Linked DNA regions of Casimicrobium huifangae. The protein of the gene in region 1 interacts with the protein of each later gene in a pairwise test. Links are inferred from orthologs where the notes say so. Each region holds a gene or a part of one and is shown on either strand. Other genes may lie near its edges.

Region 1 (2,935 bases):
CGCCCGGCGGTCGTCTTGCGGTCATCACCTTTCACTCGCTCGAAGACCGAATCGTCAAGCTGTGGATGCGTGAGCAGGCCGGACGCACACCCGAAGACCCGCGTCTGCGACACCTGCCGGCAGCGCAGACATCCACGGCCGCGATGAAACTGGTCGGGCGCGACATCGCGCCCACCGAGCAAGAGGTCGCAGCTAACCCGCGTGCACGCAGCGCGCGTCTGCGCGTGGCGGAAAAGCTTGGCGACTTTGCTGGAACGGTCGCATGACGCGAGCCAATATTGTGCTGGCGATTCTGGTCTGGATCAGCGCATTCGCACTGGTCAGCAGCCAGTATCGCGTGCGCCATCTCACCATCGAGATCAATCGCGCCCGCGACCTGGCCTACCAGCTTGAGTCGGAGCGCAATCGGGCGGTCCTGCTGCAGTCACGACTGTCGACACCGACCATTGTCGAACGCACTGCGCGTGACCGTCTCGGCATGGACCTGCCGGAGGGTGCACGGACACAACTGGTCGAACTCGGTGGCAGTAGCGCTGCCGCGGCGCAGTAGGTGGTGGGCAGCATGGCCAGAACCGCCAACACCAAAAGCACACCGCAATTCGCCGTCTGGCGTGTGCGCGCGGTCGCCTACGGTTTGCTGGCGGGTTTTGCGGTGCTTGCCGGCCGCGGCATTTATCTGCAGGTCGTGCAACACGAAGACCTGACGCGACGCGGCGATGCCCGCACCACGCGCGACCTCGTATTACCGGCACACCGTGGTCGTCTGCTCGATCGCGAAGGGGCAGTGCTTGCCTCCAGCGTTCCGGCACGCGGTGTGTTCGCTTTTCCCGATCAGGTTGAAATTTCAGACGCCCAGCGCGCCGCTTTGGCGAAGGCGCTGGCGCTAAAGCCCAAGGACCTCGAGCGCAAACTCGACAGCGAGCGCGATCTCGTATTTCTCGCTCGCGGCGTTACCCCTGAGCAGGGACAGGCCGTTGCCGCGCTGAAGATTCCCGGCGTTGCCATCCAGACTGAATACAAGCGCGAATACCCGTCACAGGAAGTGGTCGGGCAGGTGCTCGGGATCACCAACGTCGACGACGTAGGTCAGGAAGGCATCGAACTGGCGCAGAACGAATGGCTCTCTGGCAAACCCGGTGTACGCCGAGTGACCATCGACCGTCGCGGCGGCGTAGTGGAAGAGCTCGGCAGCGTGCGCGCGCCGCAGCAGGGGCGTGATTTGCAGCTCGCGCTCGACTCCCGCGTGCAGCATCTCGCCTTTCGCGAGCTGAAACGCGGCGTAGATGCTCATCGGGCCAAGGGCGGTGCTGCCGTGGTGCTTGACGCACGCTCTGGCGAAATTCTGGCGTTGGTCAACTACCCGACGGCCAAACCCGGTGATCGCGCGGCGGCGGCCACTGGCGGTCTGCGCAATCGCGCGGTGGCCGATCTGTTCGAGCCCGGCTCCACGATGAAACCGTTCACTGTGTCGACCGCGATCGAGACGGGTGCAGTGCGACCCGACACCTTGATTCCAATGCAGGGCAGCACCTACACATTGAACGGCGCCACTATCCGTGACACCCACGCGATCGGCAGCAATGGCGTCGTCTCGCTCACCGAGATCGTCCAGAAATCGAGCAACGTCGGTACCGCCAAGATCGCGGAAAAGCTGCCGAACGAGGTGATGTGGCGTCATCTGCAGCGCGCAGGCTTCGGGCGCGCGCCGCAGACGGGCGTACCGGGCGAAGCGCACGGACGTCTGCGTGCGCCGCAGTCGTGGCGGCCTATCGAAAAGGCCACCATGAGCTACGGCTATGGCCTGTCGGTCAACCTGGTGCAACTGGCGCGCGCCTACACGGTGTTTGCCAATCAGGGTTCGCTGGTCGATGTGACGCTGTTCAAAAACGGTGGTGCTGCCCGGCAGGTGCCGGTCTATTCACCGGAGACGATGCGCTGGGTGTTGCCGATGCTTGAGAAGGCAACGTCGAAAGAAGGCACCGCGCCGCTATCACAGGTACCGGGCTACCGCGTTGCCGGCAAGACCGGGACTGCGAAGAAGCTGGCTGGCGCCATTTATTCGGAAGGCCGCTATGTAGCGTCCTTTGTTGGTCTGGCGCCAGTCAGCAATCCGCGCTACGTGGTCGCCGTCATGATTGATGAGCCCGCCGGTGGCATTTTCTACGGCGGTCAGGTAGCGGCGCCGGTATTCAGCAGCATCATGGGGCAAACACTGCGCCTGATGGAAGTGCCTTACGATGCGCCGCTGCCGGGCGTTCCGACGGCGGTGGATACCCAGGTGGCGATTGTCCGCGAGGGGCAGCCATGACCATCGTTGAAGCCTCGGCGGCCGTTGCTGCACTTGATCGCCTTGGGGTTGCGCGCCAGCGCATGACGCTTGATTCGCGCAGCATCAAGCCCGGCGACGTGTTTGTTGCGATCCCTGGGTCCAGAGTTGACGGTCGTCAATTCATCCGGGCGGCACTGGACGCAGGGGCGGCGGCTGTGTTGCAAGAGGCTACCGGTGCCGACGCCACCATCAGCGACGCGCGAGTGCTGGGCATCAGCAATCTCGCCGCACAGCTTGGTCATATTGCCGGAGAGTTCTACGCGCATCCAGCCGCCGCGATGCGCGTGTTTGGCGTCACCGGTACCAACGGCAAGACGTCCATCACCAACTGGCTGATGCAGGCCTATGGCGCGCTTGGCATGCGCTGTGCCGCTATCGGCACCTTGGGCGTGACACTCGGCGAACGCGAGTGGCCGACCAGCAACACCACACCGGATGCGGTTCATTTGCAGACTATCCTGCGCGATCTGCGCGAGGCCGGTGCTGAAGCTGTCGCGATGGAGGTGAGCTCCCACGCCTTGGAGCTTGGGCGAGTGCAGGGCATGCGCTTTGACGCTGCGATCTTCACCAACCTGACCCAGGATCATCTGGACTTCCACGGCAGTA
Region 2 (7,870 bases), 2.8 Mb from region 1 along the record:
GTTCCGCACGGCATCACGAACAGGCAGTAGACCCTGATGAATCTTGTATTTGAAGACGACGGCCAGATCAAGGCCGGCGCCATCCTGTCCGAATCCGACGCTGCCGCGCAGATCGAATTGCCCGGTGGGCGTCGCATCAAGGTGAAATCGTCCAATGCGCTGCTGCGCTTTGCAGCCCCGAGTGCTGCGCAGTTGCTGGGCGATGCCCAGAGCCAGCTGACGGACATTGACATGATGCTGCTATGGCAGAGTGCAGAAAGCGCCGACGAATTTGCATTTGGCGAACTGGCCAAAGAGTACTTCGGTGCCGGAGCTACCGAGACCCAGCAGACGGCCACACTGCTGGCCTTGCAGCAGGCGCCGATGTATTTCTACAAGCGCGGCAAGGGGCGCTACAAGCGCGCACCGGAGGATGCACTGAAAGCGGCGCTGGCCAGCATTGAGCGCAAGGCCCGCGAGGCCGAACAAATGGAGGCGTGGGTCATCGCGTTGGCAGCTGGTAACGCGCCGCCGGAGATTGCCGGTCAATGGTCACAGTTGCTGCATGCGCCCGACAAGCAGTCGCTGGCCTACAAGGCACTGGTGGCGGCGGCGGATCGTGCCCGCATGTCGCCGGTGCATTTGCTGGCGCGTGCAAAGGCGATCCCATCCACGCACGCGTTGCATTACGACCGCTTCCTGCGGGCGACATTTCCCAAGGGCAGTGCCTTTCCGGCAGATCTGGCCGCCCCGGCACAGCCGGATCTGCCGGTTGCCGACGTGGCAGCGTTCAGCATTGATGACGACAGCACCACCGAGATCGACGATGCGTTCTCGCTGAGTGCGTTGGGTGATGGCAGCTACCGTCTCGGTATCCACATTGCGGCGCCCGCTGCTGCTCTTGCCATAGGCAGTGCACTGGACCGCGTTGCCCGCGACCGGTTGTCCACCGTATATATGCCGGGCAACAAGATCACCATGCTGCCCGATGACGTGGTGGCTGCGTTTTCTCTTGACCAGGGCAAGACACCTGCCGCGCTGTCGTTATACGCAACGCTGGATGCCGGCCTCAACGTTACGGCTACCGAAACCCGCCTTGAGCGCGTACGCATTGCAGACAATTTGCGTATTGCCGCGCTTGACACACTGCAGTGGCTGGACGCGGCTAACGATCATGACTTGGCATCGAAACATGCAGCTGAGCTGCGAGTGCTGCATCAGCTTGCACAAAAACTGGCTACCGCCCGGGGCGAACAGACGGTCAATCGCGTCGACTACAACTTCGCCGTACAGAGCGATCCCGACGCTGCGGATTGCCGGATCGAGATTTCGGTGCGGCAACGCGGTTCGCCGGTCGATACGCTGGTGTCGGAGCTGATGATTTTTGCCAACGTGACCTGGGCGGGCATGCTGGCGGACAAGCACTGGGCGGGCATGTTCCGTGTTCAGGCGGCTGGCAAGACCAAGATGTCTACTGCAGCCGGTGCCCACGAGGGGCTCAACGTGCCGCACTACCTGTGGGCGACGTCGCCGCTGCGGCGCTATTCGGACCTCATCAACCAGCGGCAGCTGCTGGCGTTGATTGCCGGTGAATCTGCGCCCTACCAGCGCGGCAGCGCAGAGTTGCTGGCTGCGGTGGCGGACTTTGATGCCACCTATGCCGGGTACGCAGAGTTTCAGCAGCAGATGGAGTTTTACTGGTGCCTGCGCTTCATCCAGCAGGAGGGCATTGAAAAGCTCACGGCCCGCGTCATCCGCGAAAATCTGGTGCGTTTTGATCGCCTGCCGATTGTCCAGCGCATCCACGACATGCCCAGTCAGGTGGCTGGCACGCAGGTGGTGCTTGCGGTTGCCGAGGTGGACCTGTTCGAACCCGCGCTGCACGTTCGCTACGTTGAATCGGTCGCCAGCGCTACGGACACTACCGCCTAAAATGGTTTTGTGAAGCGCGCTGCCAAGGTCATCAACGCGCCGGTGCCGGTTTCGGTGGCGCCGGGAATGAGTCCGTTGCTGCGCTGGACGCTGGCGGCATCGCTCGGCGTGCATCTGATTGTGCTGTCGATGCATTTTGAATTGCCGAAGCTGTTCAAGGCGCCGGCGATATCTCCGCCGCTGGAGGTGTCGCTGGTCAACGCCAAAACCACCTCGAAGCCGTCGCAATCCGATTTTCTGGCGCAAGCCAATCTTGACGGCGGTGGCAATACCGATGCCAGGCGCAGACTGAGTTCACCCCTGCCACGGGCTGCAATGGATGCGCAGCAGACCCAGCTCGCTGCCGCGCGCGAACAGGTGGAGGCGCTTGAACGGCAGACGCGCGAGCTGTTGCAGCAGCTCAAATCCAGAAGCCAGACCAATACCGATCGCGAAGCCAAGGAATCGAACAAGGTCGATGCCGCCAATGCTTACCGTGAGTTGTCTGCCAAGGCGCTCGAATTGCAGCGTCTGGAAGCCCAGATCGCCCGTGAATTCGACAGCTACCAGCAGCGACCCAAGAAAAAGCACATCGGTGCCCGCGCAACCGAGTACCGCTTTGCCCGCTACGTCGAAGACTGGCGGCAGAAGGTGGAGCGCGTCGGCAACGCCAACTACCCCGAGGTGGCACGCACGCAGAAGCTCTACGGTTCGCTGGTATTGACCGTTGGCATCAAGGCGGACGGCCGCATCGAAACCATCGAGATTGATCGTGGCTCAGGAAAGAAGATTCTTGACGCTGCAGCGCTGAAAATCGTCGAACTGGCTGCGCCTTACGCACCGTTCCCGCCAGACATCCGCAGCGACACCGACATTCTCTACATCACCCGAACCTGGAGCTTTACTCGCGCTGGCGAACTGGAAAGCTCGGCAGGCTCGCTCCCGAAGGCCCCATGACCACTACGTTGCCCGCCAGCGGCCGTTATGCGGTGTTTGGCAATCCGATTGCCCACAGCAAGAGTCCACGCATCCACGCCATGTTTGCGGCCAGTGTCGGGCAACAAATCGATTACGTGGCGCGGCTGTGTCCACTGGGAGAATTTGCTGCCGACCTGGAACGCTTTCGCAATGAAGGTGGCGTTGGCGCCAATGTCACGGTGCCGTTCAAGCTTGATGCCTTCGCGGTGGCGCGCGAGGCATCGTTGCGCGCGCAGCAGGCAGGTGCCGCCAACTTCCTGATGTGGCGCGGCGATCACTGGTATTGCGACAACACTGATGGCGCAGGCTTGGTGCGCGACATCGAGACCAATCAGGGGGTGGCGTTGCGGGGCAAGCGCGTGTTGCTGCTCGGCGCCGGCGGCGCCGTACGTGGCGTGATCGGGCCGCTGTTGCTGCGCGAGCCCGAGGCGCTGGTGGTGGTGAACCGCACCCACGCTACCGCAGTGGAGCTGGTGGGGCACTATGCAGCGCAGTACCCCGTGACAGCATTGACCGCCGAACAGCTGGTTGCGACTGGACAGCGCTTCGATGTGGTGATTAACGCCACCTCGGCAAGCCTTAGCGGTGCGTTGCCCTTGCCGCAAGACGCTGCCATCTTTGCATCCGATGCGCTGGCCTATGACATGATGTACGGCAAGGCGCCGACCGTGTTTTTGCGGTGGGCCGGGCAGCGCGGCGCGGCGCGTACCTGCGACGGGCTGGGCATGCTGGTTGAACAGGCCGCAGAAAGCTACGTCCAGTGGCGCGGCGTGTTACCGCCTGCGGCGCCCGTCATGGCGCAATTGCGCGCCGAGCTTTTGCCCTCGTAGCCGGCGCTGTCGGGATCATGGCGGCATTGCGAACCCTGATCCGCATGATCGCAGCGGCCTGCATCGGCATGGCGCTGCTGTTCATCGCCGTGCAAGGCTGGTTCGCACTGCTGGTCTGGTGGTATGCCGATCACGCGCCGCGCGAGACGGCGTTCATGGCCTATCGCATGGGCGAACTGCATGACAAAAAGCCCGACGCGACGTTGCGTTACCAGTGGGTCCCGTACGAAAAGATTTCCCGCAATCTGAAGCGCGCGCTGATCGCCGCCGAAGACTCGAAGTTTGTGGAGCATGAGGGCTTCGATTGGGACGGCATCCAGCTTGCGCTGGAGAAGAACCGCAGCAAGGGCCGTACCGTTGCCGGCGGCTCCACCATTACCCAGCAGCTAGCCAAAAATCTGTTCCTGTCGCCGGAGAAAAGTTATCTGCGCAAGGGGCAGGAAGCGATCATCACGCTGATGCTGGAAAACATGCTCGACAAGGAGCGCATCCTGGAGCTTTACCTCAACGTGATCGAATGGGGCAATGGTGTCTTCGGCGCCGAGGCCGCCGCGCGGCGCTATTACGGCGTCTCCGCCGCGCAGCTGTCGGCCGAGCAGGCTGCCAGGCTCGCTGCGATGGCCCCGAATCCGCGCTTCTACGAGCGCAACCTTGGCGCGCCGGGCCTGCGCAAAAAGACCGGCATCATCCTCGCACGGATGCCGCAAGTCGAGTTGCCGGACTGACGGATATCCGTCATGTTTGCCCCTACAATCCTGTCCATCGCATCGCGCCACTCATCCCCTTGGACGTTCCCCCTCCATGCCTGAAGCTCTCGAAAAAGAGTCGCCTGTTGCAAGCAGCGCGAGCGTGGATGATGCGCTCTCTGAAGCCCTAGCCGACGTTGTCCTGCTGGTCCGGCAGTATCGGCTGCTGTCCGGTTTTGCCGAGAGCCTGGCCGATACCCTCGACAACCCGTCGCAGAACCCGATCGTGCAGGGCGTGCTCGCCAATTTGCGGTCGACGCTGGACGGCCTGCATCCCGCCGACGTCGCCCACATCCTTGAGGCACTGCCGCTTGATGAGCGCCTGTTCGTCTGGGATCTGGTCAAGGCGGAGCGTGAAGGCGACATCCTGGTCGAAACCTCGGACGCCGTGCGCGAGAGCCTCATCGCCAGCATGGACGCGCCCGAGCTGGTCGCTGCAGCGGCCACACTCGACACCGACGAGCTGGCCGAGCTGGCGCCCGATCTGCCGCGTGAGGTGGTGGAAGCAGTCAAGAAGTCGCTCGACCCGGAGGAGCGCGAGCAACTAAGGCAGGCGATGTCCTACGAGGAGGACATGGTCGGCGCGCTGATGGATTTCGAGATGGTCGACGTGCGGCCGGACGTCACCCTGGAAGTGGTGATGCGCTACCTGCGCCGCTTTGACGAACTGCCCGCCAACACCGATCAGGTGTTCGTTGTCGATCGCGAGGACAAGCTGCTCGGCGTGCTGCCCACCAACGTGATTCTCGTTACCGACGAAGACCGGCTGGTCAGCGAGGTGATGACCGAGCCGAAAATCCGCTTCGAGCCGACCGATCATGCCGATTCCGCCGCAGCAGCGTTCGAGCGCTATGACCTTGTCTCGGCGCCAGTGGTGGACGCACACGGCGTGCTGGTGGGCCGCGTCACCGTCGCCGAAGTGCTCGACTTCGTGCGCGAAAGCGCCGAGGAAGACTTGCGTGCCCAGGCCGGCTTGCGTGAGGAAGAGGACATTTTCGCCAGCGTCTGGAAAAGCGTGCAGAACCGCTGGCAGTGGCTGGCGCTGAATCTGCTGACGGCGTTTGTCGCTTCGCGGGCGACCGATCTGTTCCAGGGCTCGATCGCCAAGCTGGCGGTGCTGGCGGTGCTGCAGACCATCGTCGCCGGCATCGGTGGCAATTCCGGCAACCAGACGCTGACCATGATCGCGCGTGCCATCGCGCTCGGACAGGTGGGTACCGAACACTTCCGCCGCCTGGTCAACAAGGAAATGGCCGTGGCTGGCATCAATGGCTTGATCTTTGGCGGCGCGATTGGTCTCGTCATCGGCCTGATGGAGCAGAACCTGCTGCTCGGCTTCGTGCTGACGCTGGCGATGACGCTCAACCTGCTGCTGGCGGCGGTGATGGGCGTGGTGATTCCGATGTGGCGTTACCGTCGCGGCCAGGATCCGGCGGCGGGCTCCAGCGTGCTGCTGACGGCAGTGACTGACACCGGCGGCTTCTTCATTTTTCTCGGGCTGGCCACGCTGATTTTGTTGCGTTGATGCGATTGCCCAGGCTAACGGCTTTTGGATGAAATTACCAGTTGATAAGGGCTTGCGGCGATTTTTTGCAAAAGTCGACTTCCGCAAGAATAACGCCTCATCCCGCATGTGGTCGTCATTTCAGCAGAAAGATACTGTGCCGAACAGTCCCGTTGGCACAGCAGCCATACGATGAACGATACCCTTCGTCAGGCAGTGCAGTTGCATCAGGCAGGCTGCCCTGCCGATGCCTTGCCGCTCTACGCGCAGGTGCTGGCGGATGAGCCGGATCATCCGGCGGCGCTGTATTACGGCGGAGTCGCCGCGTGGACGGCGGGGCAGCTCGAGCTTGCACATGAGCGCCTCGACCGCGTGATCGCCATCTCGCCGCAGCCGGTTGCCGACGCCCACTACCATCGCGCGCTGGTGCTTGCCGCGCTTGGCCGCGACGCTGATGCCGTTGCTGACTACCAGGCAGCGCTGCGCCTTAAACCCGGATTCGCCGCCGCGCAGAACAACCTCGGCGTGTTGCTGCGGCGAGCCGGCGAGCTGGCAGCGGCCGACGCGTCGTTCGCCGCCGCCTTGCAGATCGATCCCGCGCATGTGGATGCCCGCTACAACCGCGCGCTGACGGCGTTCCAGCGCGGTGACCTGGCGCTCGCGCAGACGCTGCTGCGCGAGTGCATCAAGCGCGCGCCAGACCACGATGGTGCGCGTGCAACCTTGGTTGATGTACTCACCGATCTGGGCGAGCGCGCCGAGGCGCTGACGTTGGCGCGCGCAAGTGTCAAACGGTTGCCGACCTCGCCGCCGCTATGCAATGCCCTGGGGCAAGCGGAAGAAGCAGCAGGCAATGCCGATGCGGCGCGCGCCGCGTATCGCAATGGCCTGCAGGCCGACCCTGGTAACGCAACGCTGACCATGAATCTCGCGCTGCTCGAAAACGAGAGCGCCAACCCGGTTGCGGCGCAGGGTGTCTACGCGGCTGCGCTAGCCGTGCGCGACCACGGTGGCCTGCGTTTCCGCCGTGCCACGCAGTTGCCGGTGATTCCCGAGTCGGAAGCGCAGATCGACGAAGCGCGGGCGAGCTTCGTGGCCAATTTGCAGCGATTGCGCGAGAGCGGCGTCCGACTCGACGATCCACTCAACGACTTCGGCGACACGCCGTTCTACCTCTCGTATCATGGTCGCGATGATGACCGCGCACTGCTGGGCGAGCTGGCGCAGACGTTACGGGCGGCGGCACCGTCGCTCGCCTTCGTCGCACCGCATCTCGATCAGGCAAGGCGGAGTGGCAGGCCGCGCGTTGGCGTCTGTTCGCAGTTTCTCTACAACCACAGCGTTGGCCGCGCCCTGCACGCCGTGATCGCGGCGCTCGCGAAAGCCGATATTGATCTGCACCTTTTCCAGATCCCGCCGCTGATCAATGACTCACTGGCGCAAAAAATCTCGCAAGGCGCCACGTTGCACCGCCTGCCGTTCGATCTCGCCGTCGCCCGTGAGCACATCGCCGCCACCGGGCTGGACTTGCTGATCTATCCCGAGATCGGGATGGAGGCGCTCACTTACTACCTCGCGCACGCCCGGCTCGCACGCGTGCAGTGGAACACGCTCGGGCACCCCTGCACCAGTGGCCTGCCGGCGATTGACACCTACGTCAGTTACGCCGCGCTTGAGCCCGTGGGCAACGAACGCTTCTATTCGGAATCTCTGCTTCGTCTGCCCGGCCTGCCGTTCCCCGACTATCCGGCGGAGCCTTTGCCCGCACGGCTGCGTGACCGCACGGCCCTCGGATTTGGTGGTGGCGGGCCGTTGCTGATCTGTCCGCAATCGCTGTTCAAGCTGATGCCGCAGTTTGATGCGACGCTGCGCCAGGTGCTCGACGAATGCCCGGAAGCCACACTGTTGCTGCCCGAAGCCGC

Evidence for each region. Proteins that work in one complex are often made in the same cells at the same time.
Region 2: the proteins of FKL89_RS04425 (region 1) and mtgA interact in binary tests that used the Escherichia coli proteins (3 or more experiments, as listed by UniProt). The link is inferred for Casimicrobium huifangae from one-to-one orthologs.

Annotation. Positions count from the first base shown.
Region 1 is NZ_CP041352.1:964,455-967,389, forward strand. It holds FKL89_RS04425 (peptidoglycan D,D-transpeptidase FtsI family protein), read left to right. Parts: upstream 1-562; coding sequence 563-2,308; downstream 2,309-2,935. Other genes in the region: rsmH (16S rRNA (cytosine(1402)-N(4))-methyltransferase RsmH), read left to right, coding at 1-266; ftsL (cell division protein FtsL), read left to right, coding at 263-550; FKL89_RS04430 (UDP-N-acetylmuramoyl-L-alanyl-D-glutamate--2,6-diaminopimelate ligase), read left to right, coding at 2,305-2,935. UniProt on the Escherichia coli protein: Essential cell division protein that catalyzes cross-linking of the peptidoglycan cell wall at the division septum. Required for localization of FtsN.
Region 2 is NZ_CP041352.1:3,732,840-3,740,709, reverse strand. The notes cover bases 2,669-5,569. They hold mtgA (monofunctional biosynthetic peptidoglycan transglycosylase), read left to right. Parts: upstream 2,669-3,715; coding sequence 3,716-4,423; downstream 4,424-5,569. Other genes in these bases: mgtE (magnesium transporter), read left to right, coding at 4,500-5,569; aroE (shikimate dehydrogenase), read left to right, coding at 2,844-3,698; FKL89_RS16855 (TonB family protein), read left to right, coding at 2,669-2,847. Also shown: FKL89_RS16865 (5'-nucleotidase), read left to right, coding at 1-30; FKL89_RS16860 (ribonuclease catalytic domain-containing protein), read left to right, coding at 37-1,911; more of FKL89_RS16855, read left to right, coding at 1,921-2,668; more of mgtE, read left to right, coding at 5,570-5,969; FKL89_RS16835 (tetratricopeptide repeat protein), read left to right, coding at 6,141-7,870. UniProt on the Escherichia coli protein: Peptidoglycan polymerase that catalyzes glycan chain elongation from lipid-linked precursors. May play a role in peptidoglycan assembly during cell division in collaboration with other cell division proteins.